One region of the Candidatus Thiodiazotropha sp. AKAK3 genome, then DNA from elsewhere that is predicted to be linked to it. Evidence: predicted binding sites of a transcription regulator. Region 1 holds the regulator's gene; each other region holds the start of a gene.
The links. Region 1 encodes FliA, which starts transcription of late flagellar genes. Its sites were predicted from a motif close to GCTAAAGTTNNNNNNNNNNCNGCCGATA; they were not measured.
Positions count from the first base shown of each region.

Region 2: AC4IE7_RS02360 (HAMP domain-containing methyl-accepting chemotaxis protein) is a predicted target of FliA. The motif match lies at 1,414-1,441, and genes of this name have one in related genera.
Region 3: AC4IE7_RS19705 (methyl-accepting chemotaxis protein) is a predicted target of FliA. The motif match lies at 4,009-4,036, and genes of this name have one in related genera.
Region 4: AC4IE7_RS07660 (GGDEF domain-containing response regulator) is a predicted target of FliA. The motif match lies at 5,063-5,090, and genes of this name have one in related genera.

Region 1 covers NZ_JBSYOQ010000025.1:2,829-10,617, reverse strand. The annotation lists gene motD (flagellar motor protein MotD) at 1-335, opposite strand, end outside; gene AC4IE7_RS04475 (flagellar motor protein) at 373-1,119, opposite strand; gene AC4IE7_RS04470 (protein-glutamate methylesterase/protein-glutamine glutaminase) at 1,116-2,177, opposite strand; gene AC4IE7_RS04465 (chemotaxis protein CheA) at 2,268-4,508, opposite strand; gene AC4IE7_RS04460 (protein phosphatase CheZ) at 4,580-5,314, opposite strand; gene cheY (chemotaxis response regulator CheY) at 5,341-5,712, opposite strand; gene AC4IE7_RS04450 (RNA polymerase sigma factor FliA) at 5,790-6,536, opposite strand; gene AC4IE7_RS04445 (MinD/ParA family ATP-binding protein) at 6,542-7,420, opposite strand; gene flhF (flagellar biosynthesis GTPase FlhF) at 7,407-7,789, opposite strand, start outside.
Region 2 covers NZ_JBSYOQ010000018.1:55,405-63,193, reverse strand. The annotation lists gene AC4IE7_RS02360 (HAMP domain-containing methyl-accepting chemotaxis protein) at 1-1,272, opposite strand, end outside; gene AC4IE7_RS02355 (isochorismatase family protein) at 1,666-2,244, opposite strand; gene AC4IE7_RS02350 (protein-L-isoaspartate O-methyltransferase family protein) at 2,354-3,022, opposite strand; TPP riboswitch at 3,376-3,477, shown strand; gene thiC (phosphomethylpyrimidine synthase ThiC) at 3,513-5,402, shown strand; gene rsuA (16S rRNA pseudouridine(516) synthase RsuA) at 5,399-6,088, shown strand; gene AC4IE7_RS02335 (EAL domain-containing protein) at 6,403-7,789, shown strand, end outside.
Region 3 covers NZ_JBSYOQ010000071.1:251,078-258,866, forward strand. The annotation lists gene AC4IE7_RS19690 (DsbA family protein) at 1-76, opposite strand, end outside; gene AC4IE7_RS19695 (hypothetical protein) at 285-797, shown strand; gene AC4IE7_RS19700 (hypothetical protein) at 915-1,085, shown strand; gene AC4IE7_RS19705 (methyl-accepting chemotaxis protein) at 1,349-3,736, opposite strand; gene AC4IE7_RS19710 (TlpA family protein disulfide reductase) at 4,387-4,908, shown strand; gene AC4IE7_RS19715 (hypothetical protein) at 4,923-5,378, opposite strand; gene AC4IE7_RS19720 (DNA polymerase Y family protein) at 5,402-6,670, opposite strand; gene lexA (transcriptional repressor LexA) at 6,683-7,330, opposite strand; gene AC4IE7_RS19730 (hypothetical protein) at 7,440-7,789, shown strand, end outside.
Region 4 covers NZ_JBSYOQ010000041.1:14,754-22,542, reverse strand. The annotation lists gene AC4IE7_RS07680 (hypothetical protein) at 1-199, shown strand, start outside; gene AC4IE7_RS07675 (DUF4332 domain-containing protein) at 459-863, shown strand; gene AC4IE7_RS07670 (zinc metallopeptidase) at 1,122-1,805, shown strand; gene AC4IE7_RS07665 (DUF2914 domain-containing protein) at 1,878-2,495, shown strand; gene AC4IE7_RS07660 (GGDEF domain-containing response regulator) at 2,534-5,038, opposite strand; gene AC4IE7_RS07655 (HDOD domain-containing protein) at 5,947-6,858, shown strand; gene AC4IE7_RS07650 (Maf family protein) at 7,034-7,639, opposite strand.

The sequences.
Region 1 (7,789 bases):
TCTTTTCCAACCGCCTGATCCAGGCCCAGACGATTCTCCATACCTGGTCCCTGGCGAAGTTCACCTTCGATCAATGCGCTCTCCTGTCCCAGACCCGGGGTATCCCCACGGCTACGGGCAAGTTCACCAACCTGAATCGGTTCCAGACTACGCTGGGATTCCTGAAATGCATGGGTGAGGGTTTGAGATAACACTCGGTATTTACCTTCATTCACTGAAGAGACCGAATACATGACCACAAAAAATGCAAACAGCAGGGTCACGAAATCCGCATAGGAGACAATCCAGCGTTCGTGGTTAACGGGCTCTTCCTGGCGTTTGCGTCTTCTGCCCATGACTAGCCGACCCTACTTGACCATTTACAAAGGATATTCATTGCAGAAACCCTTTCAATTTGGTTTCGATACTGCGAGGGTTGTCGCCCTCAGCGATGCCGATAACACCCTCTATCACCATCTCTCGAAATGTAGATATCTGTTCCGATTGCGTCTTCAGTTTTGAAGCGATTGGCAAGAGGAACAGATTCGCGAGTCCAACCCCGTATATCGTTGCAACGAAAGCTGTAGCAATACCACTACCCAACTTGCTGGGATCAGCCAGATTCTGCATCACATGAATCAATCCCATTACCGCACCGATAATGCCAATTGTAGGTGAATATCCTCCCATTCCCTCGAATACCTTGGATGCCTGGATATCGTATTGCTCACTGGCATCCACTTCCATCTCAAGAATAGAACGTAGCGCATCGGGCTCACTGCCATCTACCAACAGCTGCATACCTTTACGGATAAAAGGGTCAGGCTCTTCATCAGCGATCGTCTCTAAACCCAGCAGCCCCTCTTTTCTTGCAATATTGCTCCACTGCACCAACTTATCTATGGTTGTGCGCATATCGAGCTTGGCTGGTAGAAAGACACGTCCGGAGAGGCGTAGTGCATGCCAAAAGACCGGCACAGGCGTCTGTAGCAAAATGGCGCCAATCGTACCGCCGATGACAATCACCATAGCAGGACCATTGACCAGGGAGTCCATATGCCCCCCTTCTAGCCAATTACCACCAAGTATCGCCAGAAAAGCGACCAGAATTCCGATAAAACTCAGAAAGTCGACTCTCATTTCAGTCTCGCTAGCAATGGACCCATCTCATCCAGACTCAGAACACGATCAGACAGACCTGCCTTCTCAACAGCTTGTGGCATACCGTAGACCACACAGCTTTTCTCGTCCTGACTCCAAAGGGAAGCACCCGTATTTTTCAACTTTTTTGCCCCTTTAAGACCATCGGCTCCCATACCCGTTAATATTAGTCCCAGTGCATTACCCCGATAACTTTCCGCAACCGATGAAAGAAAAACATCGACACTTGGATGGTAGATCTCCCCAGGCAGGGCTTCGGAAATCCGGATCTGGTAGCCCCCAGCACCTCTCACAACGCGCAACTGCTTTCCACCGGGTGCGATCAACCCCTCCCCTGGAACCAGTCTGTCACGATCCACTGCCTCTTTGACCTTTATTGAACAGGCAACATCAAGTCGTTCCGCATAAGCTGTGGTAAAACTGCCCGGCATATGTACAGCTGCAACTACAGGCAGTGGAAAATTTCTTGGCAACGCACTTAATATCTGACGAAGTGCAACCGGTCCACCTGTCGATGCACCAATTGCCACCATTTCAGGGTTACTCGTGAATGAAGGAGCAGCCTGCTTGATTGGAGATACACGGGAAGATTGACTGAGATAATCTTTGACACTGGAACGAGATCTGGACAAAGAGGATTTACCTAAATTCCGCACCCGTTCGAGTAGCTCCTTCGCAGTCTCTTCCGCACCTGAAACCGGACTAGCCATCTCCTTCGGCAGAAAATCCATTGCCCCGGCATCCAATGCATCAAGCGTCTCCCTGGCACCTTCGGTGGTTACAGCAGAAAACATCAGGATTCGAGTTGGCATCTCAGCCATGATTTTACGAACTGCTGTAATCCCATCGATCACAGGCATCTCGACATCCATCGTTACCACATCAGGTTTTAAGGATCTATTCTGCCTGATTGCCTCTGCACCATTCGCGGCGAAGCCAACAATCTCTATGTCACTAGCGGTTTGCAGTGCCGCCGCCACACGATTACGGAAAAAGGCGGAGTCATCGACAATCAGTACTCGCACTTTGGCGCCCATATTCCCTCTTAAAAACCACTTTAGTCTTAGAGACGGGCAGCAACCCAAGCTTTCTCAGCGTTATGCAACACCCCGTCAAAAACCGATTAATTAAAATTTCTTAACATTTTTTCGCATCAAACCAGGTACATCCATGATCAATGCGATTTTTCCATCACCTGTGATAGTGGCGCCAGCCATACCTTCAAGACCTTGCAGTAAAGCCCCTAAAGGCTTGATCACAACCTCCTCTTGCCCGATCAAATGATCGACTACCAAACCAACCTGCAAATTACCTACATTCACAATTACCACATGCCCATTGCCCTTCTCTTCAGTGGTCAGTGGGTTTTTGGGTCTCAGCCAGTTTCGTAGATAGAACAACGGTAGCGCACGCTCTCTTACCATGATGGTCAGTTGCCCATCAACAACATGGGTACGCTTGAGATCGAGATTAAAGATCTCCACAACACTGGCTAAAGGTAGGGCGAAAGGTTGATCGTTCAGCAACACCATCAGGGTCGGCAATATTGCCAGGGTCAATGGCAGTTTGATGATAATGATACTGCCTTGTCCCCATTCCGAGTCGATCTCAACTGAACCGTTCATCTGGGCAATACGTGTCTTTACTACATCCATTCCAACACCGCGCCCCGAAACATCGGAAATCTCAGTCTTGGTGGAAAAACCGGGTGCAAAAATCAGGTTAAAACACTCCCTATCATCCAACCTGGCAGCTGCATCAGCATCCATCATGCCCTTTTCAACAGCCTTCTCACGTAATACGTCAGGATCCATCCCCTTACCATCATCGGCAATAGAGAGCAGAATATGGTCGCCTTCCTGTGCAGCGGACAGTACCACGGTACCCCGTCTGGGCTTTCCTTTTTGCTCACGTTCTTCCGGCTGTTCGATACCATGGTCGACTGAATTTCTCACCAGATGCACCAGGGGATCGGCTAACGCCTCGACCAGGTTCTTATCCAGATCGGTATCTTCACCCTGCATCTCCAGGTCGATCTCTTTTTTAAGGCTACGAGCCAGATCCCGCACAACACGGGGAAAACGACCGAAAACTTTTTTGATCGGCTGCATGCGGGTTTTCATCACTGCCAGTTGCAGATCCGAGGTCACCACATCGAGATTACCCACTGCGTTCGATACTTGTTCATCATTCAAAGTCGCTTTCAACGTCGCCAGGCGATTACGAACCAGAACAAGCTCACCGACCATATTCATAATATCGTCGAGGCGTTGGGTATCCACCCGAACAGATGTCTCTGCCGGTGGTTTGTTTGCCTGTGGAGGCTTAGCCCCTTTTGCAGCAGGTTTTGCGGAAGCTTTCGCTTTCTTTTCTGCAGCAGCTTTGGGCTCGGACTTGGCAGCAGGCTTGGGAGCCTCTTTTGGAGCAGGTGCTTTTTTAGCCGCTGCAACTTTCTTTTTCGCCACAGCTTTCTTTTTCGCTGCAGGTTTTGCCTTTGGTGCTGCAGGGGCCTCCTGCTTTACCTTTTTCGGATCGAATTTACCCGAGCCGTGAATCTGGTCGAGAATATTCTCAAACTCATCCTCAGAGATATCATCGCTGGCATTTCCTGCCGCTTTTTTCTTCTCTGGCTCACTGTCTGCTACTTTATTGGGATCGAATTTGCCCTTGCCATGGATCTGATCAAGGATATTCTCGAACTCATCTTCTGAAATATCATCCGAATCAGCTTTCTGACTCTTTTCATCTGCTTTAGGTTTACCGGTAAACTTCCCCTTACCGTGGAGATCATCCAATAGCGATTCAAATTCATCCTCAGAGATATTGTCACTTGCGGCAGTAGTCTCAGCTGGTTCCTGGATGGCATCAAGAAGCTCTTCGAATTCGTTTTCACTCAGATCTTCCGTCTCTGCCTCGGAATCAGCCTGCGCCGGCTCTTCAACCGCCTCGACAGCTTCCTCCTCAACCTCTTCCTCACCTTCGGGCACAGCAAATGTATTCAGGCGTTGAATGAGACTGGGTTCGGCATGATCGGGCATGACCCCCTGGCGCACATCATTGAACATCGCATTCACGACATCCAGCACTTCAAGCACCGAATCCATTAAATCCGGCCCTACACTGCGCTGACCTTGGCGCAGGATATTAAATACGTCTTCTGCGCGGTGACAAACCTCAACCAATGGATCAATGGTGAGAAAGCCTGCGCCACCCTTGATGGTATGGAAACCACGAAAAACGGCGTTGAGCAGATCAAAATCGTCAGGTTGCTGCTCAAGGTCGACCAACTGCTCACTAAGCAGCTCAAGAATTTCTCCTGCCTCGACCAAAAAATCCTGAAGGATTTCGTCGTTGACATCGATGCTCATCTAACACTCCCGGTAACACTACCGAATATTGCCATTCTTATTGACTGATATATCGGTCTAAACCTGAATAACTAAAATCCAAGGCTGGAGAGCAGATCATCCACGTCATCCTGACTGGTCACTTGATCCCCTTGATCGAGACCTGGAATCGCCGGACCGGCCAACTCTTCGTTACTCTTCTTTTCGCTCCCTTCGTCAAACTTATCGCCCGTAATGCGGACCAACATTACCAATTTCTCTTCAACATCGTGAACCAGTGTGATCACCTTACGGATAATCTGGCCGGTGAGATCCTGAAAGTCCTGAGCCATTAGCACGTCAGAGAGGTTTTTATGCAGACTGGCGGCATCTTCTTTAGATTTGGCGAGATATTCAGACAAAGAAAGACTCAGATCCTTAAAGTCATCCTTATTCAGCATACGAGAACGCAATCGCTCCCACTGCTCCAATAATTCAGCGGATTGGGATTCAATGCCTTCAACCAACGGCATACTCTTTTCAACCGCTGTCAGGGTACGATCCGCAGATTGCTCAGTCATTGTAATGACATAACTGAGCCGTTCTTTGGCATCAGGTATTTCAAAACTGGTCATATCGTTGATGCGCGCATCGAGTAGAAACCCATTGATCGCATCATGCAGCTCGCGTGTCAAACGACCGACTTCAAGAAACAGTTGATCATTATTTGTAGGAGTGGTCAGTGCTGCGATCAGCCTTTCAGACTCCTCTTCATCGCCTGATTCCAAACTGCTGACCAACGCTTTGGCTGTATCTAAACGCAGCTGGTTATCCTGTTGTTGCCCCATAGTGAGAAACTCCCGGAGAAAAAAGGTTAACCCACGCGTTCAAAGATCTTACCGATCTTCTCTTCCAGGGTGGTTGCGGTAAAGGGCTTTACAACATAACCGTTGACGCCTGCCTGGGCTGCCTCAATAATCTGCTCGCGTTTAGACTCAGCTGTCACTAGAAGAACTGGCAGGCTAGCCAATTTCTCATCTGCTCGCACAGCCTTCAGTAGATCGATACCCGTCATGCCAGGCATATTCCAGTCTGAGACGAGAAAATCGAAATTCCCGCTCTGCAACATGGGCAATGCAGTCAAGCCATCGTCTGCCTCCTGGGTATTGTTGAAACCCAAGTCTCTCAGCAAGTTTTTGATAATTCGCCGCATTGTGGAGAAATCATCCACAATGAGGATCTTCATATTTTTGTCCAATGCTTACTCCCTCCTGTATTTTTACCGGTCATCTCCAATCACGGCATCTACAGGCCAACCAATTACTACTCTTCTTCGTGCACTAGTGAGAGCCATTCTGTCAGTCTAGAGCGCAATCGCAAGGTTGCCTGACTGTGTATCTGGCAGACCCGAGATTCACTGACACCCAACACATGCCCGATCTCCCGAAGATTCATTTCATCGTCATAATACATAGCGATCACCAATCGCTCCCGTTCAGGTAAACTGGCTATAGCCTCAGCCAGCGCCTTCTTGAAGGCATCCTTCTGCAAACCCTCAAAGGGGCTGTCCATCGGGCCTTCACGGGAAGCCGGAAAGCCATCACTGACTGCTGTCAATTCATCCAGACTGAATATCCGGCATCCGGTTGAGTCCTGCAGGATCTGATGATAATCCTCCAGGCTCATCTCAAGCGCCTGCGCCACCTCGATATCCCGAGCATCTCGACCCTCGGTGTTTTCGATTTCTCGCATCGCCTCGGCCACCATGCGTGCCTTACGATGCACAGAACGTGGTGTCCAATCACTACGCCTGATCTCATCCAGCATGGCACCCCTGATGCGGATACCCGCATAGGTCTCAAAACTGGCACCCTGAGTGGGATCATAGTTTTTGCTTGCTTCCAGCAAACCCAGCATACCTGCCTGGATCAGATCATCCGATTGCACATTAGGTGGCAATCGGTTCATCAAATGATAGGCGATCCTTTTGACCAGCCCTGCATGCTGGTTAACCAAGTCATTGTAGCTCTGCTGCTTTTGCACGGCGGTGTATGTCGCTAAACCGTTCACCGTCATTACTCCCCATATTGGCTTGAAAATTGGATCAGGCGTTCGACAAAAAACTGCAGATCACCACTGACTCCAGTTGGTACAGGCCAGTTATCGGCCTTCTTGGCTAAATTCTTGAACGCCTGCGCTACTCTCGATCTCGGAAAGGCCTCAACCACCGGTTTTTGACTCTTCACCGCTTTCCTGAGCTGCTCATCATACGGAATACTGCCCATGTAGCTGAGCATAACATCCAGATACTGATCAGTAACCCGACACATCTTGTTGTACAGATCGCGTCCTTCCTGAACAGTTTTGACCATATTGGCCAGTATACGAAAACGACTGATACCATGCTCTCGATTTAATAGTTTAATTATGGCATAGGCATCTGTAATTGATGCTGGCTCGTCACAGACAACCACAATCTGCTCCTGAGCCGCCCTGCTAAAGCTGATTACCAAATCAGAAATACCTGCTGCAGTATCGATCAGCAATATGTCCACATCATTGGCCAGCTCACTAAATGCATGAATCAATCCTGCATTTTCTGCTGGTGACATCTCCGCCATGTGCTGAATACCAGAGGCGCCCGGTACAACCCGCAAACCCTTTGGCCCGGTGACAATGATATCCTCAAGGGAAGCTTCACCCCGCATCACATGGGAGAGGTTTAGTTTAGCATGTAATCCAAGTACCACGTCCAGATTAGCCAACCCCATATCCGCATCCAACAGCATCACCCGCCGTCCCATTTCGGAGAGGGCAATCCCCAGGTTGGCGGAAATATTGGTTTTACCCACGCCCCCCTTGCCGCCAGTAACAGCAATTACTCTAACAGGTTCTGGGTTAACCATCCTACGTAGTCCGGTTGCCTGGTCTTCGATATGTTCAGACATTTGCATGTTCGCTCATTCCTCCGAAGGCCATAGCCAGATACTCCTCATCGGGTTGATGTTCTGTCTGTTGCGTCATTTCAACAGCCTGCCTTATTAGTACTTCGGATCGGGCAACATGAATATCTTCAGGTACCCGCTGGCCATCAGTGGTAAACGCCAGGGGAAGCCTTGCTTCCAGTAACGCAGAAAACACACCACCGAGGGAGGCGGCTTCATCCATTTTTGTCAGGATTGCAGCCACAGGTGAGATAGCACCAAATGAACGAATCGCGTGAGTCAGAGCGCTACGCTGTGTAGTCGCTGAGAGTGTCAGTAAGGCCTTCACCGGATGATTACCCTGATTCAAGAGCGCTAGACGCTCTGTCAATTTCAGAT
Region 2 (7,789 bases), on a different contig from region 1:
TCTAACCTCATCAGCCACAACAGCAAATCCACGACCCTGCTCTCCGGCTCGTGCAGCCTCTATTGCAGCGTTGAGAGCCAGCAGGTTGGTCTGCTCGGCAATGCTTTTGATGACATCCAGGACACTTCCGATATTGCGGCTTTCATGCTCAAGTTCCTGAATTACTGTTGCCGCTTGTTCCACCTCTTTCGCCAGGTCGCCAATGCCTTCGATGACTTGATCGATGACCTCTCTGCCCTCGACAAAGGTGCTGTCTGCCTCTTTTGCTGCAGTTGCTGCATCGACCGCATTATGCGCCACCTCGTGTACGGTGGCACTCATCTGATTGATCGCCGTTGCAACCTGACTGGTTTCGGTCAGCTGCTTGTTGATGCCTTCAGTGGTCTGATTTGTGACTGAGGAGGTCTCTTCTGCCGCCGAGGCCAGTTGCACCACTGAGTCCTTGACCTGGTTCATGGCATCATGGAATTTCTCTGCCATTTGGTTGAATGAGACAGCGATGTGTCCGATCTCGTCTTTGCTGCTGTAGTCTATCCGGGCGTTCAACTCTCCATCCGCGAGCTGTTTCGCGGTCTTCTCAACCACACTGACGCCTCTGGAGATGCCGCTGATGGTGATGTAGGCCAGTGTCATACTGATCAATGCACCCAATACCAGGCTGGTAGTGATCAGGGTTATCATGCTGTGGTAAGACTGATCCGTCTCAGTGAAAGCGAGTTCAGCTTGATGCTCAACCGAGTCCAGTAGTTTTTTGGTTGTCACATTGATTTTATGCAGGGATGGATTGATGACCTTCAATAACACTTCATTGGCTTTATGGTATTCCCCCCCTTCAAGTAACTTAGTGGTGGCTTTCAGTCCTTCACTCTCATAGCGCTTTAGTTCTCTATTGAACTCATCGGCCAGTTGTTTTTCCTCACTTGTCAGGTGAGAAGCGATAAATTCCGCCCAGTGTTCGTCGACCGATTCTACATTTTTATCGACTTTCTGGATGTGCATGGATGGTGGGTGGTTATGCATGGCCGCAAAGGGTGAGCTGGGGTCATGCTGGAGTGACAGCAGAAGTTGTGCGCGACTGTCTTCTAGTTTTTCAAGAATTGTCGACAACAGATGCATATGTTCCATATCGGTGTGGTATAGCTCATCGATTGCATGGTCAGCCTGCTGCATACCCCTGAGTCCCAATAGTCCCACAAATAGCGAAACGAAGAGCAAAATGCCCACAAGAATATAGAGTCGTAGTTTGATGGGTAGGTTATTTAGAATTGACATCGAGATCACCAGAAATTGAGTGTTAAACTGACCTGACATTCGGAAAGCGCTCTCCGAATGGCTAATAGTTAGTCTTTTTCCTCAATATCCCTGAGTAGGAGAGGTTAATTCGAAGTCAGAAATCGCTGTGTATGATGAATATAGCGATGTTTAATTGGATAACTTGAGTCTCTTTTTCATAATAAATATGAATAATTGTTAACTTTAGCGGTGGTGCAGAAATGCAGAGTTGTGAGGGATAATTCAGAGTGAATTACCCAGGTTTACCAAACATACAGGTTATGCATCGAGGGGTGGCTGGATTGTGGGCGTCGAAAGTTGTTAGCAGTTAACGACTGATTCAGGGATCGGTGTACACTAGCCATACCCGATCCCGAATCAATCATTTGCGCCTCATCTGATTAACTGAGAAATCTCTTTGAATTTGGGGTGGGTTGCATCGCCCATCCATTCAAATATGACAGATTCCATATTGGTGATGTTGATACCGCCGCGACGCATGCGCATGATGGCGTTTTCACGGTGGACGGCCTTACGGGATGCGATGCCATCTTCCGCGACGAAGACCTGGTATCCCCACTGTTGTAGACCGGCCGCAGTTTGTAAGATACAGATGTGGGCCTCCAGGCCCACCATCACAATCTGTTTCCGCGCACCGTTTTCAGCCAGCTCCTCTTCGAATCCGGGGGCGGTACAGCAGGAGAAGGTCAGCTTATCTTTAGCCTTGGTGTGTGGGGGAAGGTGCTCGGTGATTTCAGAAAGTGTATTTCCCAATCCCTGCCCATAGTGTTCCGAGAGGATGATGGGAATGTCCAGCATACTGGCGGCTTTGCTCAGCTGGACGATGCTGGGGATCATCAGTGCCAGATCCTGATCAGGCATTGCCTTGGTCAGTCTCTCCTGGGTGTTGACAATCAATAGTTGACTGGTTGCTGCATGTGTCAGTGGTAATGTGCTCTTATTTATGCTCATGATATCCCTCTACTCGTCATAATAATTATATTTCCCACCCTGCTGCTTGGTTCCAATCAAAGGCAGCTAGGGCCTATTTGATTAGTGTTAACAGACCCTAGAGGAGGGGTTAGAACTCAAACTCCACCGGAGCGGGAGCATTCTCTAAAGCTGCTACTTCGGTTTCAAAAATGCTCTCTTCCTGGAATATCTTCTCTTCATGTCTTGTGATTAGGATGCACTGCATCACGGGTGGGACACCGATAACAACAAACATCCGTCCCCCGATAGCCAGCTGTTGACGAAATATTTCAACCTGCTTGCTGGTAGGCAGTGAGCCGGTAACAGCTATCGCGTCAAAGGGGCCTCCCTCCACGGGCTCTGCCAGGGCGTCACCTGTCAGCAGTGTTACATTTTGCAGGCCTTGCGCTTCGAGCTTGCCTGCCGCCGCATCGGTAAACTGCTGATGGATATCTATAGAGACAACCTCTTTGGCAAGGTTTGCCAGACAGGCGGTGAGATAGCCACTACCTGTCCCTATCTCCAGCACTCTGTTGTCAGGCTGTAGATCAAGAGCCTGCATCAGTCGACCTTCGATACGTGGGAACATCATCTTCTGTCCGTGACCGATCGGAACTTCTATATCTGCATAGGCAAGATCGTTGTAGGCCTCAGGTACAAATGCCTCTCTGGGCATGGTTTCCATTAGCGACAAGACGCTTGGGTCGATAACTTCCCATGGGCGGATCTGTTGTTCCACCATGTTGAAACGGGCTTTTTCGAAGAGGTTTGCCATCATTATAAATATCCTGAAATTTCTTATGGTTTAGTCTGGCAGACGCATTAGACTACGTTTTTTGACCCTTGCGGGCAAGATTCCAGAAGGAATAGCTCTCTACCGGGATAGGTAGTGGGTTCGGATTTAAATCCTTGTTTTTTATGGGATTTAGAGTTTTAAATGGTTGATGGTTTTAGTATTTATTTCAAGCTATCCTTCTAATATTTAAGGATAATTTTAAGCTTTAACCTATATTTTACTGGCTCGCTGATAATGGCTTTTCAACCTCTATGTTATGAATAGAGGATCCCCTCTCTGGCCGCACTTTTTCAGCCACGCTATAAAAAAGCCTGATTCAGGTTATACTCTTCCCAATCAAAGGCTAGGGGTGTCCGGTGTTTATATCCTGGACTGAGAAAGACCCTTAATCACCTGATCCGGATCATACCGGCGGAGGGAAGCTGAAACCTACTGAGGTCTACGCACTCTCTGCCTTAGCGAGGTTTCCTAAATGAGTGCCATTCCAGAAGATTTCATCAAAAAGACCGCCAGTCTGTCGGAGGAGGTAACTCGCCCCTTCTACAACTCACGCAAGATTTATGTTGAGGGTTCCCGACCCGATATCAGAGTGCCGATGCGTGAGATCAGCCAGGAAGAGACTTCTGCCAGTTTTGGTGCCGAGGAGAATCCGCCGATTCCGGTCTATGATACTTCAGGTCCATTTACCGACCCTGAGCAGCATATTGATCTGCTGCTTGGTATGCCGGATCTGCGCAGTGGCTGGATCGAAGAGCGCAATGACACTGAGTTGCTGAGCGGGCCAAGTTCTGAATTTGGTCAAGCTCGCCAGAACGATCCACAACTCTCCCATCTGCGATTCGAGCACATTCGAGCGCCTCGCCGTGCGAAAGCGGGCGGTAACGTAACTCAGATGCACTATGCTCGTCAGGGCGTTATCACTCCAGAGATGGAGTTCGTGGCGATACGCGAGAATTGCCGACTCCAGGAACTGCGTAATGATCCCCAATATGCAAAGCTGCTGCGACAGCACGCCGGGGAGAGTTTTGGGGCACAAATTCCAGATCAAGTGACCCCTGAGTTTGTACGTTCTGAATTGGCGGCTGGTCGAGCAATTATCCCTGCGAATATCAACCACCCTGAGCTTGAGCCGATGATCATCGGTCGTAACTTCAGGGTAAAGGTCAATACCAATATCGGTAACAGCGCCATCACCTCATCGATTGGTGAAGAGGTAGAGAAGATGGCCTGGTCGGCACGTTGGGGTGGGGACACTCTGATGGACCTCTCAACCGGTAATAACATCCATGAGACCCGTGAGTGGATACTGCGGAATGCACCAATGCCGATAGGTACTGTGCCCATCTATCAAGCCCTGGAAAAGGTTGATGGCAAGGCTGAAGAGTTAAGTTGGGAGATAATGCGTGACACCCTGATCGAGCAGGCTGAACAGGGGGTCGATTATTTCACCATCCATGCAGGGGTGCTGTTGCGATATGTACCTCTCACAGCCGAGCGGGTGACCGGTATTGTCTCCCGTGGCGGCTCGATCCTGGCCAAGTGGTGCCTGGCCCACCATCAGGAGAACTTCCTCTACACCCACTTTGTGGAGATCTGCGAGATCATGAAGGCCTATGATGTGGCGTTTTCCCTGGGTGATGGTTTACGTCCAGGTTGTCTGGCCGATGCCAATGATGCGGCGCAGTTCAGTGAGCTGGAGACACTGGGTGAGCTTACCAAAGTGGCTTGGGAACATGATGTCCAGGTCATGATCGAAGGGCCGGGCCATGTGCCGATGCAGATGATAAAGGAGAATATGGAGAAGGAGTTGCAGGACTGCTTTGAAGCGCCTTTCTATACCCTTGGTCCTCTGGTGACTGATATCTCTCCCGGCTATGACCACTTCAGTTCCGGTATCGGGGCGGCACAGATTGGCTGGTACGGTACCGCCATGCTCTGCTATGTCACACCGAAAGAGCATCTGGGTCTACCCAACAAGGAGGATGTAAGGGAGGGTATCATTACCTATAAAGTTGCTGCTCATGCTGCTGATTTGGCAAAGGGTTTTCCCGGTGCTCAGTTGCAAGATAATGCCATGTCCAAAGCCCGCTTCGAGTTTCGTTGGGAGGATCAGTTTGCTTTGAGTCTGGATCCTGAGAAGGCGATTGCTTTTCACGACGAAACCTTGCCTCATCAGGCGCATAAGGTGGCGCATTTCTGTTCCATGTGTGGACCCCACTTCTGTTCCATGAAGATTACTCAGGATGTGCGGGAGTATGCCAAGACCCTTGGTGTCACTGATGGAGAAGCACTTGAGCAAGGGATGCAGGAGAAGGCTGTCGAATTCAAAACCCAGGGAGGCAAGCTCTATAAAGAGCTATGAGGCTTGATCGATATATCAGTCAGGTCACTGAACTCAGTCGCTCCGAAGTACGTAGTGCTATCCGGGCTGGACGGGTCTCGGTCGATGGCTCAGCTATAGTACAACCTGCCCATCAGGTGGCTATAAGTGCCTCGGTATTGTTTGATGAGCAGATACTGGCTGCGCCGCTGCCTCGCTACTATATGCTGAACAAGCCGGCTGGCGTGGTGTGCGCCACCCAGGATCCCAGTCATCGAACTGTCCTTGATCTTTTGCCTCAGGTCAGATCTGACAAGCTGCATATTGCTGGGCGTCTTGATATCGATTCCACGGGCCTTGTTTTAATTACTGACGATGGTCAGTGGTCCCATCGTGTCACATCTCCGCTCAAGGCCTGTGGTAAAACCTACCGGGTTGAACTCAAATCTGCACTCAGCGATGCTGATGCGTTGCAGATTGAGCAGGGAGTGACCCTTCATCACGAGAAGAAGCCGACTCGTCCGGCAGTGCTACAGAAGCTGGGTGAGACTCATCTGCGCCTGACCATCACCGAGGGTAAGTACCACCAGGTTAAACGGATGTTTGCGGCAGTCGGCAACCGGGTAGTTGCCTTGCACCGGGAATCGATCGGTGCTTTGACTCTTGACGAACACCTTGATCCTGGAGCACATCGTCCACTGACCCCGGAAGAGGTTGATCTCTTTTAACCAGTCTGAAGACAAAAAAACCGTAGTTGCTTATCTGCTTAATTTCGCCTGGCAGTTAAAGTTATTCCTATGATCGGCCGACGATATTGTCGTAGTGTGCAAATAGCTAGGGCCTGTTAACACTATTCGACTCGGTTCTACTGTGACTAATTACTACATAAAACAGACCTAATGTTATCCAAGGTGGATGAATACCTGAAGCTGGTATCCTCATGGAAGAAGTGATTGGGGGGATGAGAATTAACTCATTAAATCTGGGTTTTTAACCTACTACACTTTTTCTATATCTTGGTGATTTTTTTTGGGTATCTATCGTGCGAGGTAAGGTTTCAGTAGCGACTGGTCATTGGTTGCAGCTCTCTGAAGATTCTATTTTGAATTTGCAGGAGGTAATCGATGCCTGTGATGTTGGTATCTGTTTGGTGGATGCCGGTAATCATGCTCTGATCTGGAACAACTGGTTGAACAGTCACTTTGGATTGTCTGATCGTAAAAGAGAAGCCCAGCCAATAGAAGATCTTTTTCCCTCCCTTGCCGGACCAAGATTTAATGACATGGTGAAGGCAGCAGTAGATCAATCGAAAGCGCATCAAAACAGTTCTCTCGAAAAGCAGTTTCAAACACCCCGTCATTTCTTCAAATTGGATATGTCACGTTTTATCCGGGTCAGCGTTCGTCCACTGGTAATGCATCCAGGATATTGTCTGGTGCAGATCAATGAAGTGAATGCTGAGCAGAAGGAACTGGATCCACTGAATAGCAACAGACTCTCTAAATACAGTACCCGTGCCATTCTCTCCTCCGTGGAAGATGCGGTTATTTTGTTGGCTGCGAATGGCAGGGTTGAATTCGTCAATCTGGCTGCGGAGAGTATGACGGGCTTTCAAAGCAATCAGATCGCAGGGCGCTCTTTGACAGATGTTTACCAGGTTTACGATGAGTCAGCTCACTCCAGCGAAATGCTTGGTCTGAAGCAGATTCTGGCCGATCAGTGCCGTCAATTGGTATTGACCCATCGTGAAGGGTTGAGTATCCCCATTCAACAGACGATTACCCGCCTGAAGGCTGATGATGGCACTCTGGATGGTATCGTTGTGGTGTTCAAGGATACCAGTCAGTCGCGGAAACTGGCGGCCCAGTTGAGCTGGCAGGCAAGTCATGATCCGGTAACCCGGCTCTATAATCGCGCCGAATTTGATCGGCGACTATCACACCTTCTTGAAGAGACTGTGTTTGATGAGGAGAGACACTGTCTGCTCTACCTGGATATTGATCGCTTTATTGTGGTTAACGACAATTGTGGCTATGCAGCTGGTGATGAGCTTCTGCGTCAACTGGCAGCACTGATAAAGCGCTCTATACGTAACAGTGATCTACTTGCCCGTTTGGGCGGAGATGAGTTTGCAATCCTGCTTAGCCAATGTACCGTTGAAGCAGCTGAAACCATTGCTGAGAAAATACGCAGGGCTGTGCATGGTTTCCGTTTCGCGTGGGCTGGCAAGACCTATGCCCAGAGCATAAGTATCGGCATGATTCCCATTGATAATCACAGTCAGAGTGTTGAACAGATACTCGGATTTGCAGATATTGCCTGTCAGACTGCGAAAGAGGAGGGGCGTAACAAAATCCATATCTATGATTCGGTGGACAGCCCTGCTGCCAAACGCCATGGCGAGGCGCAGTGGGTAACCCGCATCAGAA
Region 3 (7,789 bases), on a different contig from region 1:
TCAGTTTTGAGAGTGTAGGTCTGAAAGCCCAGCACCAACTGCACATTGGATCGTGAACATAATAAAGATGCGGCATTAGAAATAGTTTCCGTTAATTATTGAATAGTATAATATTATAGAAACTATTAAAGCGCTATTTTAAGAATGGAATATCTGAATGGAGTACACACAGGAAGTGTTAGAAATATATTCTAAGAAAATAATTATTAGATCTGGAAATCGAGAGGTGACTCTCTTTATTTTTCACTTTTTAAGAATTAATAACAATTCTATGTGAAGGTAAAGTGGAGGAATCAGAAGTGCGTATATCAAATCTTCTTCTAGCTCTATTGTTATGGGTAGTATCACAACCAATTATCTCAGAAGAGGTAGACTGGATAACCTTAGAGAGTTCTGGAATAAAAATAATCAAACTTTATGGGTTGTCAGAGGGTGATCGTTTGACAGTCACTCTATTTCCCCTTGCTGCTTATAATGAAAATAATCTGATTCAACACTTCTACAGAATAATTGACAGCGACGGTCCTCGATTAGGGGAGGTAATAAATAAATTTCAAATAGAACAGACATCAATACCAGGTCTAACAGTTGTAACAACTCTCAGGCGATTTCTGGATGGAACAGGGAGGCCAAGTCTCATTCACTATCAAGCCTTTTATTTCGAACATCAACAGAGTATGTGGTTTGCAAGGACAGAACTGAATGATAATATCAACTTATTGGTGGAATATTATGGTGAGGAGTTGAATATGATTATGCATATAATGGGTGTGAAATCAAACAAGAACCTATTATAATGACGCCTGAGTATATCGCGCAAACAAATACACTATTTTGAATAAAAGAATTGATAGTTTAACTGATTACAGATATAAAATAATGAATCAGAATATAGAGCAAGTTAAGAGGTTATCTTGTTAAAATTCGCGCTATTAGGAAAGGTGGCATTCTGGTTAGTTGTTATTGGTTTTTTTGCATTAATAACACCGCAACCCGCCTGGCCAGAATGGTTTGCGAGGATGGTGCTCTCTTCAGGAATTGCTCTTGGAATTGTGGCTATTGGTGTGCAGATTTGGCGTAAATAAATTAGAGAACTTAAAATGATACTCGACCATGTACTAAATATCTGCTAATTACTTTCAAAAATTCTACTATATCCGTTAAATCTTAATCGACAAGAGTAACTAACGAAAAAAAGCTCATTGTCACTATAATGGGGTTGCATTCTATTAAAAAATAGATAAGTCACAATAGAGCTAATCCAAAATAATAGTTGATAATAGAAGTCTATTATCAACTACCATACAAATGGATAAGCAGTCTATGTTTGATAACTAACTATTTATAACTAGCTCTTACTGGATATCGACTCTTCGACCTGTTCTAATAGATTAACAATTTGGCTGGATATTGGTGAAATTTTTGTGTATAGATATTCAGCTTTCTCTTTATCACCATTTTCTTTGGAGCTAATAATCTCCTTGATTAGATCATGAAGGTCGTGATGTGGTTGTTCAATAGCTTGCATTTCAGAGCTATCACCATATTGCTTTAATCCTTCACTATAATACCATTTTCCGAATGCACAATTATGATGTGATACTGCTTCATCTCTCGATAGGGACTCCATGCCATCGAGAAACGAACGTAGTCTCGCTTTCCAGGCTATGTGTGCAGATTTAGCTGCACTAAAATCTAAACTGCTGTCTCCAGAAAATTTAAATTGCTGTACAACCATTTGCAGGGCTGAGGCAAACGATCCCAGGGAGTTGACTGTGTCAGCAGTAGTATTGGCTTCCGTAGTATTTAGCTTGCTGCTATTGTTAATATTAGAAATATTGTTGTTAATCTCCTCTGCAACGGCACACTGTTGCTCTACAGCTGTTGCAATTTGAGTATTCATCTGATTAATAGTGTTTACTGCTCTATTTATCGTATTAAGTGAATTTAAAGCTTCACCGGTAAGTTTTACGTTGGCCTCTACCTTTGCTCGACCAGAGGTCATAACAGCAACTGCTTCTTGTGTGCCATTTTGAAGTGACTGAATCATACTTTGTATTTCACCGGTAGATTCATGCGTTCTTGTAGCAAGACTGCGTACTTCATCAGCTACAACTGCGAAACCCCGGCCTTGTTCCCCGGCTCGTGCAGCTTCTATTGCTGCATTGAGTGCTAGCAGGTTGGTCTGCTCAGCGATGCTTTTTATAACATCAAGAACGCTACCAATATGCAAGCTTTCCTGCTCAACTCTCTTAATAGAATGCTCTGCATTCTTTACTTCACTTGCAAGTTCTTCGATGGCGTCAGATGTTTGTCGTACAATAGAACATCCACTATGAGTCTCTTCATTAGCAGTTTTAGCCGCCTCTTCAGCAATAGTTGCATTCTTAGCTACATCACTAATACAGGAGGTCATTTGGTTCATTGCGGTTGTAACTTGCTCTATTTGTCTCTCTTGGTTATGTATACCATTAATAATTTGGCTCGAGCTTTCACTGGTTTGAGCAACTGCATTAATAACAGATTCGGTTGAGTGAGCAGTCTGCCTGATAAGGTCTCTTATTTTACCAACAAATACATTAAAGCTTGCTGCTAACATCGCTAATTCATCATTACCAGATTGGTCAAGGGTGTTCATCAGGTTACCATCGCCATCTGCAATATTTTGCATGGTATTTGTTGCTTTTGTAATAGGTATGGATATAGAGTTAGCAATAAACCAACTAATTGCAAACCCAACTATCAGGCCGATGATTAACAGAATGATCACTAAATCAAATACGAATTGGGTATTCTCAGTTAAGGACTCGCTAGTGTGATCTATTGATGTCTGAAGCTCTCCAGCAAGATCTGCAAGATTGGTTTGAATTGCCTGTAGATCAACATTTAATTCGTTGCGTACCAGTGCGGCATCACTACGCCACTGATCACTGCTATGTATTTCTAGTAATTTTGTATAATGCTTATTAAAGATAACGATATTTGCTATAAAAATATCGAGTGCATCAACCTGCTCAAGTGTAAGTATCTCTTCACGATCTGAAAGCTTCTTAAGTAGTGATTCCACCTGCCCAAGGTACAGATTCATATCCTCTATATTATTCTTGTTTCTGAAAGCCAGGTATCCACGGATACCATTCATTACCTGACTCCAGGTAAATCTCAATTCTGCAATATCAGCTAAAAGTTGCTTACGCCCTTCCTCAGAATCCTCATCCATTTCGGACATAATCATCTGTGTCGTAAGCTGCATGAAGTTTCTGCTTAATGGATTGATAAACTGGTTGGCATAGGAGATACCAGGAAAATTCTCCTCAAAAGAAGATGTTTTCTGCAATAAAATGTTTGCGGTCTCTTCGAATGCCTCAATCTCTTCCTTTACCAAATTCAGTGCTTCATCATAATCAATTTCAGGATTACGTAGGGTTGCGTTATTTAATAGACTAAGTACTTCTTTAGTTCTTATAAGTGCCTCTGTATAGCCTTCCAAATGGTAATTTTCTTTCGTTACCATATAGAAACCAAGTGATGCGGTAGCCTGCTCAATATGTAATGTTAAATCTTTTGCCAATAAAATTGTCGGCTGATTGGTGGTTATGACTTTGTCCACATCGCGATTGACTTCATTAAGACTCAATAATGTAATCACTGAGCTAATTGAAAAGATGGACAATACCAGCCCGAAACCAAGCCATAGTTTTGTACGAATAGAAGAAAAACGAGATAGCGACAGCATAGCAAGTCCCCTTGGTATATTACATATATCCTATATTCACCCTGATTGTTGTTATATTTCAGGTGATACTGTTATTTGCCTACAAGCCGCCTATAGGCACTATTATTTACTGCTACTTATTTTGATGGAATCCAGAGTGGTATTCCCTTGGCAGAACCGCTGATGAGTTCATAAACGCAGGTGTTTTACTTAATGCTGCTTTTGCTTGCACCGGTTATCGAAATGATCAGTGAATCCTTGCTGTTTGATTTAGATTCCATTTCCATCTGTTTAATCGACACTTGTATATAAAACTTTAAGAAATAGTTGCTGCGAATAATATAAAAACTTAAATACAACAAACAATATTAGTCTTTTGTAGAACAAAAAAAGAAATAAAGTATTTAATTGAATGGTGATATTAAATTTCAAAGTGAAAATGTTAATCATCCCAACTCTTTTTTGAAACTATAGCAACTGAGAGAGTCGTGCTTCGTTTATTGATAGGGTGTATTTTGATCTATAGAGGGTGTAAATTGAACAATATATAAAAAACAAAGTCGGATGCTATAAGTTGTTCCATGGTGAAATAATGATTTTACACTAGAAGAATTTTGACGCAGACCCTACGACCAACTGGCCCTGTTACGCACTTAAACTCAGAAATATTTATGCGAATTGTCTATCAACGACTCATTACTGCTTCACTTCTGTTCATGCTTTTAACTTCTGCCAATGGGGGATGGTTAGAAGAGATAAAGCCATCTAAAGAGGCTAATAGCATTGAGTTATTTGATATCAACAATCAAAAATATAGCCTGAGTGGCTTAAATGGGAGAGTGGTTCTGGTTAATTTCTGGGCAAGCTGGTGTCCACCTTGTATTGAAGAGATGCCTTCAATGACCAGGTTGGTGGAGACAATCTCTTCAGATAGGCTGGTCGTACTTGCTGTCAATGTCAAAGAGAAGAGGGCTAGAGTAGAGCGAATAGCAACTAGGCTGGAACTCAATTTTCCTGTTTTGCTCGATCAAAAAAAGGCGGTTGCTGATGCTTGGGGTATCAAGGTCTATCCGAGTAGTTTTCTTATAGATTCATCTGGTCGAATGAGGTTTAAAGCGATTGGTCCTGTTGAATGGGATAGTGATGAAGTGGTGGCTTATATCAAACAGCTACTCGCAGAGGAGACGCCATAATATCTATGGCCTGGTTAGTATGTGCCAAAGTCAGCTGCAACAGGTGATTTTGACCGATTTCCGGCACTGAGTATTCTTGGCCAGCGCTCGTACTCGGAATCGTCCAGTTCTGGTGTAATGGTGACCACATAGACACGTCGTTCATGATGGCAGTGAGCGATCAGCCCCTGAATCCACTTGCCTGATGTGACATCAAACCAGCGTCGGTTTCCTTCAAAATCCACCTCCATGAACTGACGTATATCGAGCTTGACTGGAAGAGGCCGCCACCGATCCCAATGTCCACCATAGATGGCGTCGAGTCGCGCCCATCCGCCGAGGGGGAGTTTGCCTGTCTGCTGTTTTCTTCTTCCCCAGGGTAACAGGGCAATGCCTCCCTGTTTTTTGATCACCGGCAGACAGGCCCGGGGATCGGGAAACTCTGTGCGAAACTCTTGATTGCTGGAAGCGTAGTAGATGGCAGTACACATCTTAATCAGCTTAAATTCATCATTCAGGATTTTGAACCATTCATCAGAATCGTCTCCCGATGGCCGGAGGGCTTCCAGGCCGGAGCGATGACATTGGGCATTTGGGAGCGTCCGAGCAGACGGGTTGGGGCCAGGGTAAATTCGCCGTAGCGTCGGTTGATGTTGTCCATGGCCTGGTTGAGCCGGTCCCTCTGCTGTTGTCCAGGGTTTAGAAAATCGGCCTGGTAGCCAGTTGGTTTCGGATCGAGTGCTGTCACCTGTACCTGAAAACAGCCTTCTCCTGCCCAGTGGTTGTCGAGCAGATCATCACACATGGCCAAAATGTCAGGAGCGTGGTCAGTGGGCGGGTCGCAGCGATATTTGCGACTGAGGAAACCGGCTTCGAGTCGAACTCCGATATAGAAGTGGGTGGCGCGAAACTGGTGTAGACGTAGTCTGGATGCCACTTTTTCGGTCATGTGCAGCAGGAAGGTGTCGATGATCTTCCTGTCTTTGGTGTTGGGCGGCATGACCTTGCCGTGGCCTATGGATTTAGGGGCGGCAACGTCGGTATGAACCGGATCAGGATCGAGCCCCTGAGCCATTAGCCAGATGCGCCGTCCGGGGTTTCCGAAGCGTCGTCCGATCTCACCGATTGGCAGGCGCTGCATATCACCGCAGCTATATACCCCCCGTTCTGCCAGATAGCGACCAATACCACGAGCGATGCCGCACAACTCGGTAACCGGGATTCTGGCCAGCTCGGAACGGGCCAAGCCGGGGGGGATAATGGTCAGCCCATTGGGTTTGTTTCGTTTGGCAGCATATTTGGCGGTGGTTTTGTCGCCACTGACGCCAACCGAGCAGAGCATGCCCCCCGAGGCGTCCGATACCGCCTTTCTCACCTTGTGGGCAATCTGTTGTGGCGTACCGAGCAGGCGTTGGCAGCGGGTGATATCGAGAAAGGCCTCATCCACAGAGAAGACTTCCAGGTCGGGCGTGATGTCCGCGAGTGATTCCATGATACGGGAGGATACCTGGGCGTAGCGCTCCGGGTGAGAGGGGACCTGGCGAAATTCCGGACAGATTCGTTGAGCCTCTTTCAGGCGCATACCAGTTCGTACGCCATAGGATCGAGCCTCATAGGAGCTGGTGATGATACAGGTTCCCTGGGAGCCATTGGTAATGCCGATAGGAAGTCCTTGTAGCTCGGGATGGTCAATCTGCTCTACGCTACAGAAAAAGGCATTCATATCCACTAGGATGATGGCCCGAGACCAATAGCTGTCAGGGCATGTGTCGTCAAACCGCATTGGCGTATTACGTTAGTGATACTGTCTGAGCTGACAGACCAGAACCCCCTGAATTCTCACCCTGTCAGCGGCATAGATCATGGGAGGAACATCGGGATTCTCGGCAATCAGCTTGATGCGACCGCTTTTGAGGCGTCTAAGGCGTTTCAGGGTGGCCTCCTGGTCATCGATCAACGCGACGACAATGGCATTGTCATCTGCGGTGTCGCAGCGCTCGATAATGACCAGGTCACCGTCAAGTATGCCGATGTCGATCATGGAATCCCCCTTGACCTGGAGGGCGTAGCGGTTTGGGCCGGTCAGATATTCGGCCAGGTCAAGGCGCTCCTGGCCGGCTATGGCTTCGATCGGTCGACCGGCAGCGATGCTGCCCAGCATGGGGAGGCTGAACTTCGACAGCTCCGCGTCATCGACCATTTCGATGCCGCGTTTGCGGCCGGGAATCAGGCGGATGCGTCCTGCTTCGGCCAGGGCTTGAACATGACGGTGGGCGGTGCCTTTGGAGGTGATTCCAATCCCCTCAGCGATTTCAATCAGCGATGGGGCATATCCGCGCCGCTTCAGATAGCGGCGGATAAAGGCCAGAGTTTTATGTTGTGTGGCGGTCAGCATATTCTGTTCTCTAAAAGTTCCGTTTATCGTGATTGGAGTATAGAACATTGTGAGAACTAATGGAACTGCATCGCAATTATTGCTATCTTTCGCTGTCATTCGATTGAGAAATTTTCTATAATCATATGATAATTAAAAGATAATCTAGGGGAAGGCTATGCCTAATCGGGTATTGCAGCGTCTGGCTCTGATTCTAGCGATTGTTATGTTGACCCTGTGGGGGGTGATCCTGATTGTCGATCCTTATTTGATCGTCGGCTTTTTCAGCACCGAGCCGGTGAACCAGGCTTTTGCCGGGATGATGGGAGCGGCCCTGTTGGGATTGGCGTTTATTTCTCTGGCCGGAGTAACCAAATGGATGCATACGCCTCGGGCGTTGGGTATCGCGATGGGGATTCTGGTGGTGGAGACCGCCTATTTGATGCTGGGGAGTGGTGTTATGCTGGTGACCCTGCCCACGACTATCAGTTTAGTTACTGCGGCCGCAGTAGCATTCTTCCTGCTTGT
Region 4 (7,789 bases), on a different contig from region 1:
CCATGAAATGATTGGACGATTGAATGCCAATTCAAAAAAGGGCAGAAGTCTGCGTGCTCATCCCTATATTCGTCGACAATCCACTCGAGATCGTCGCAAGTTGCTTTTAGATCGCGCCAATCCATTTCCAGGTGAACGCAGAAGAGAAGACCGCCGTAGAGTGAATCTGGCCAGTCAGGTCATTGACATTATTAGCTGATTTGGGAGTCTTTACCCAGGTGGCGGATATTGAAAAATTTACAGTTGTTTAGAATTTGATACCTAAAGATGATTTATCAATTTTTTGTAATGTGTATTATTGGCAAAAGATTTGTTCATTTTACGCCAAGGCGTTTATGAGGCAGGTTCGCCGGAATTGTAAGCCTTTCAGAGGATGCATAGGGATGGCAGTTATTGAGTATTGGAATGCTCACTATGGAAGAACAAAAACACCTATCCAACCAAAGTGAGACTTAGTCATGACGAAGCTAGTAGAGATCGAGGGTATTGGCGAGACATACGCATCGAAATTAGAGGGTGCTGATATCAAAAACCTTGAGGCCTTGTTGCAGAAAGGGAGCACCAAGAAAGGACGAAAAGAGCTCGAAGATGCTACGGGGATTAGCGGTAAACTGATACTGAGATGGATCAATATGGCCGATTTGTTCCGTGTCAAGGGGATCGGTGAACAGTATTCGGATCTTCTGGAAGCCGCTGGTGTGGATACAGTTCCTGAGTTGGCCCAGCGTAAACCCGAAAACCTGCATGCTAAAATGGTAGAGGTCAACGAGGCAAAGAATCTGGTACGTGCTGTCCCCAGTCTCTCTGCAGTTGAAAAATGGGTTGCAGAAGCAAAAGAGTTGCCAAGGGTTGTGACTTACTGATAAATCACTCAACGCCATAACTGTCGATAGGGTTATGGCGTTGAGTTTTGCTGGTCATCAACCGCTCAAAACCTGCATAGATCAGCTGCTAGCTTAGCGTGCCTGGATAGTACTATCTATTTGGTTGCTTAACGGCACCATGTGTCTCTTTTTTTCTCCTAAACCCTTTTTTCAGGGCTATGTTCATCGGTTATCATTAAACTTGATCTTGGTCCACCACTGCTGTGTTAATACTTTTTCATTAACTCTCTTGAAAATATGCTCTATCTGATAGTCCTAGCTCTCCTACTGCTACTCCTACTGGGTCCTCAATGGTGGGTTAGTCGGGTCATGAGCAGGCATAATCGGCATGATGAACCTAACTTCCCGGGGAGTGGTGGCGAACTCGCCAGACATCTGCTGGACCGGTTTTCACTTCGTCACGTAAGTGTAGAGAGTACCGATTCAGGAGACCACTATGACCCATCAGACAAGATGGTCAGGTTGTCTAAGGACAAGCTTGAAGGTAAAACACTCACAGCGATCACAACGGCTGCCCATGAAGTAGGTCATGCACTGCAGGACGCCGCAGATGAACCGATGTTTCGGATGCGTACCAGGTTAGGTCGCTTTGCTGTGATCTCTCAGCGTCTGGGATCATTTTTACTCTTTCTAGCCCCTGTAGCGTCACTGATTTCACGTGCACCTGCCGTTGGTATGGTCAGTGTTCTGGCTGCATTTATGGTGATGGGCACCAATGTATTGCTACAATTACTGACCTTGCCAGTTGAGTTGGATGCCAGTTTCAAAAAGGCCTTGCCCCTATTGAAGAGTGGCTACCTTACCCCAGAGCAGTATCCCGGGGCTGAGAGAATCCTACGTGCGGCTGCGTTCACCTATCTTTCCGCATCATTGGCGGGTTTGTTGAATTTCTGGCAATGGATTCGTGTTCTAAGGAGATAATTGCGATCATCACTGGTTTGCGTTCAAGATTTCTGGTTCAATTTTCTAAAAAATGGCGTTTCGGAGGATTAAATGGCCAATCATACCCAGGGAAAAACTTTTTTTTATACAGCTTTACTGGCGACAGTGCTGATACCTTCGAGCTTGTGGTCACAGGAGCTGGTTGAAGCAGCGGAAATTGTATCAGAGCCCCCAGTTGTGACTGACCAGGCAATTCAGGAGGAAGAAGAGGAATCTCGGGAGGCTCAAGAGATTACTCAGGAGTCACAGGAGATGACTCAGCAGGCGCAGGAGTTGCTCGATTCTCAAGGTATTGAGGAGTCACCAGTTCCAGACGCCTATGTGGCCCGGGCTCTATTTACAACTGAAATTGTTAACAGAGAGCCAGTCAATCAAGTGGTTAGTTTGGATGAAGATGCCACCAGAATCCTGTTTTTTACAGATCTAAGAAATCTCCAGGGACGAATCGTCACCCACAGATGGGAATTTGAAGGAGAGGTGATCAGTGAGGTTGATATAGAGGTTGGTGGGCCTCGTTGGCGGGCATACTCCGTTAAGAGTCTCAATCCGGGCGAAGAGGGTAAATGGACTGTATTTGTTATTGATGAGTCGGGTTGGCCACTACATGCAAGTATATTCCAGCAGCGAGCGGGGAGTATGGCTGAAACTGATCCGGTAACACAGGAGTAGATGTTTCTTGACTTGGGAGACGTAGGCTTGGTGGAGGACTATTCGATATTCTCAGGTAGATTGCCTGGCTCAATTGATGGGATGCTTGTCTCTAATTCAGGCTGTTCGATAAACTTCTCAGTCACTAGGTCTTGAGGTTGTTCGAACAACTGCTCAGTTACCAGGTCGCCCTGAAATTCTGATTCCACGCTCTGTTCAAAATAGGGGGCGGAGGTTTGCTGCGGTGTTGTTGATTCTGTGATAGAGGGTCTATCTATACTGCGACTGAACTCTTCCTCTGCCATTTGACGTAGTGTCAGCTCTTTTTCCAGCCTTAACTCATCGGAAATAGTCGGTAATGAGCGATCTGCTGACCTTGAATTACTATGCTGTGATTGTGTTGGTATTTGTGGTGGTGATTTGAGGTGACCTTTTTGGGCCTGCTCATTATCTGGGTTTGATGTTGCAGGGAGAGGAGATGATGAGGAAGCCCTGGCAGACTTGGAGTTGTTTTCAGAGTCCACTTGTTGCACAGCTGCGACTTCATGAGTTGGCTCATCACTCATGACCAGATAAAGATAGATTCCTCCGACTAACAACAGCGCTGTAAGAATGATACTGGCAATTGTAAATGATGAGAGGTTGAATCCGTTCTTGAATAACAGCGGTTCTGCTTCAACGCGGAATGGAGGGATCTTTATCTTGTTCGACGATTTCTGTTTAGCGCTGATTTGATCTTTATCGGGAAAAAGATGGACTGAAGTGGTCGTTTTCTCCGCTGATGGTTTTATTTCAGGGGTTGCTGATAGGGCGATTTCCGGCTTGTAGAGTTCGTCTAAAAGCTCTGTATCGGATTTTAACTCAGAACTCTTCTCCACCAGAGTCGACACCGGTTCTTTGGCTTCGACCTTTGCCTCCTTGTCCTCGTAGTGCTGCTCCTGTAGCTCATTGACTTGTTGTTGCAGTTGATCCAGCTGCATGCGCAGCAGATTTCCATTATCTCTGAGACTGCTTACCAGTTGATTTGACTTCAGGCTTTCAAGTTCAGCGCGTTCTGCACGGTTCTTGAGTTCTCGCATCTGCTCTTCCAGACGGTTATTTTCCCCTTCAAGTATCTGATGGGATTGTCTCAGTGATGCGGTTCTCTCTTCCTCCTCGTCAATCAGTCGCCGGTTCTCCCGGTCAATGGTTTCGCTACGCTGAGCAAGTTCACTATTCACAGTATGAACTTCGGTGAATTTGACTTTTAGTTGCTGAAATTGACTTTCAACTTCAAAAAGCTGTCTGCGCAATTGTTCTGCCTCTGATGACTCCTTCTTCCAATGATTGACGTCTTCAATCAGTGCTCTATTTTCCGCTGTTAATAGTTCCAGAGTCTGTTTGTAATCGGCAATCTGGGAGGCTTGAGATTCAACATCCTTAGATTGACTGCTGTACTTTGCCTTGATTTCAGCAACTTGCTCAGCAGCCAGGCGGTTGATTTCTGTTGTGTTTTTAGTAAGAGAGTGAGGTGAGCTTGTCTGCGTGTTTGAAATGACATTGGATAGCTCTGAATTCTCCTGAGAGGAGACAGGCGTAAGGTTTTCATTACCTTTGTCGACTACTTTTTCGCCACCATTTTCAAGCGCTGCCTTGAGGCGCCCTTCAGCAAGAATCAATAGGTCCTGCAAGCGTATTCCTGGTTTAATGTCTGGCGCTGAAATCCCAATACTCGCGCCTACACTTTGATCTGACTCTCCTAGATAGAACTGTTTGGCTGCGAGGTCATCCAGTATTCTCCTTCCCAGATACCGAGTTCCTATAGCATTCGATGCTGGACGTAATATGGAGAAGCAACCACTACCAAAGTAGGCAAGAGTGTCGTCCGGATGGATGTGTAGTTGAATAATATCTTTCACAGCAAGCAGAATATGTTCGATTGCAGCTTCGCTGTAGTGTTCGATAATGCTGCTGAACTGGTCTATTTGTACCAGTGCCAGTGCAAGTTCGTTCTTATTGCGGATTGCAAATGAGAGTTCTCTGCTGGCAACCTCCATGAATTGGCTTTTGTCTGCAGTCTCCTCCAAAAAATCTGTCTGTGGATCGGTGGCCTGTGATTCGGTTGAAATCTCTTCAGAAGATTCGGTAGCCAATTCGGTAACGAATTGTTTAATCAGATTTGGATCAAAAGGCTTATTCACCATCCCCGTAGCGCCAAGCTTTTCAAGTTCGTCGGCGATCTCAGGAGATGCTTCGTTTCCTGTTACAACAATAAAGGGGAGGTTAGCAATATGGTTCGCGTCAGAGTTTCTTATTTTGGATAGTAATCCTCGACCATCAAGATTCGGCATAGAGAGGTCACTGAAGACCAGGTTGATCGAAGGGTTATCAGTAAGTTGTTGCCACGCCTGGACGCCATCTTCAACTTCAATCAGATGGCACTCCTCCTTCAATATATTACGAAGAGATACACGGACCACCCGTGAATCATCAGCTATAAGCACAACCGGCTTGTCGCCGGTATGCTGAATAAAGCGATTGAGTGCTTGTTCTGCCATTCCGTCAGAGTCTTGTTGTTTAGACATGGTCGATGCTTTGCTTACTCATAACGTCGACATATCTTATGAAAACTTGAGTGAAAAGAAGGTGATGAATATATTCAAAAAATCTCCTAAATGCATGTATTATCGAGGAAAAATATGTGATACTTGGCGGTTTTTACATGATAAAAATGAGAGACACATCACTAATAGACCGGGTATGGTTTCCTATTTGGTTTACTGGAATAAGATGATTGTATTGTCAGACTGGGTCTGGAAACTGGTAGCGAAGTACTTTTGCAGTGATAATCTGCTCTCTATTATCGTCAAATGTCTTTCTGTTTTTTGTGAAAGATTTAAAAAAATTGCTGTTTAATTGAATTCTGGTTAATTGTTTGAATCGGCACACAGGTAAACATCGATTTAGGGCCTGATAAGTCTTACTGTCCGGACAAAATAGACATCTCTTGCTTTGTAGTTTTTTTAAAACAGGTCTACCAAGTAGAGTGCCTCTTCTGAATTGAGACATTTAATTCACGGAAGAAAGCTGATTTTGCCTTAACGCTTGGCCATGAGATTTTCAATAGCTTTTTCCAGTTTATGTGATCCTTGACGCATACTAATCACTCAACTAGTTTGAATTAATAGGGGAAACTGGAGAAATCCACATACCTTGCCGCTACTTGTCTTGTGTTAATGCGGGTTGGAGTATGGCCTGATAGAGACATATCTCAATTAAAGCCTACTTGCTCAATTAGCGGAGTGCAGTTCAGTTGAAAGCGCTGGATATATAATAAGTGGGTGATAGATAGTTAATATGGAATCTGATGGTTTTGAAATGTTGATTGGACTAGGGCCTGGCTTGCGAACATTAAAATTAAATATGAATCAGTGTAGCCATTCTCTGGCTTCATTTGAAAAACCTTCTGAATCACATGGTTGGTCGTTAACTCATGAGTAAATCGGTTTTTACGCTTGCAGATGGTGAGGCAGTTAATACTGAGACCGATCAGGAACGGGAAAAGAGGCGGTTTGAATCTACAACAACAAAAGCCTTTGTCGATTCGGTAAAAAAGGATCTTCTAGCCAATGATATCTATCTTCCCACACTGCCGGCATTAGCTCTGGAAGCACTGATTATAATCAATGATGTGGATAGCTCCGCATCAGATTTGGAGAAGGTGATCTCTCGGGATGCTTCCCTTACCGCCAGGCTCATACGTTACGCCAATAGCCCCCTCTATCGTGGCATGAATACTATTGCGACAATTAAGCCGGCAATCACCCGTATTGGATTCCAGAGGGTTAAAAATGCGGTCTATGCGGTATCGATGAAGGAGGTATTTCGAACCCCAATCAAAGAGATTGAGAGGAGAATGGATAGGCTTTGGAACCATTCAGTCAAGGTGGGTGCTCAGGCTGCAATGTTAGCGAAAGAGCAACCGGGTATAGATCCCGATGTGGCGTTGGTGGCTGGCCTTGTTCATGATATAGGTCATATTCCACTTTTAATAAAAGCCTGTGAATTCAAAGAATTAATAGATAATCCTGATTTTCTTGATAAGGTTTTGCGTAAGTTACACCCTCACGTTGGCGGTACTATTTTAAAGCTTTGGAAATTTGATCAGAATATCATCGATGTAGCTGCGCACCATGAAGACTTAAGTCGTGATCCAGGTGTGGATGCTCCAGTGGATTATGTGGATATTGTTCAAGTAGCCAATATCTTGTCACATGAAGGTACGGATCATTATCTGGCAACAGTTGATCGGACTGATATTAAGGCATTTGAGCGGTTGAACCATTCTGAAGATGGGGGTGATCTGGATGCGGATACCAAGCAAGTTGAGGATGCGATCAACTAGCGGGGCTCTGAGGGTTACCAAACTTACCACGCGGCCCACTAGGGCCGATTCGATCAGTGTTAACAGGCCTTGGGCTATTGCTCCACAGTTTGTGAAAACGGGTTTTGTGGGCAATGCCAGTTTTTGAAACAACCTTGTTTCAGAGTGAAATCTATCTATTCAGTTCTGCTCGAATCTATCCCAGGACATTAACCCCTTCTTGCCGCAACATATTGTTAAGGCAGATCAATGGTAATCCAATCAAAGCATTTGGATCTTCACCCTCCATTCGCTCGAAGAGGCTGATTCCCAGGCCTTCTGACTTGAAAGAGCCTGCACAGTTATAGGGTTTTTCTTTATCAAGGTAGTTTTCTACCTCAGTCTGAGTCAGTTCACGGAATTGAACATAAAATGGTACGCAGCTGGTTTGCGTGTTCCCGGATTTACTGTTGTAGAGTGTGAGGCCTGTGAAAAAAGTGACCCGTTGGCCGGAAGCACTCATAAGCTGTTCAACGGCTGTTTTATGATCACCCGGTTTACCTACTACCTTTCCGGCAACGGTAGCGACTTGATCTGAGCCGATAATGAGAGCATCCGGGTGGGATTGTGCAACCGCCAGTGCTTTCTCCCTGGACAGGCGTACTACAAGATCTTCAGCACGCTCATCAGATTGTCGAGACTCATCTATTGATGGTGAAAAAGTGCTGAATTCTATACCCAGACGACTGAGAAGCTCCCTGCGATAGGGTGAGCTTGAGGCTAGAATGAGTGACGGATGTGATGGATCTGTTGCCTGTGTCATACTGCTTTTAGGTTGTGTGAACTAATATTTCTACTATTTTACCAGACAGGGTTGGGCTTTATGGAAAAAAGTCTCAATTTTTATTAAGGTCTATAAAATCGATTGATGGGATAAATACTGAATATATATATTCTAAATAAATGCAGTGCT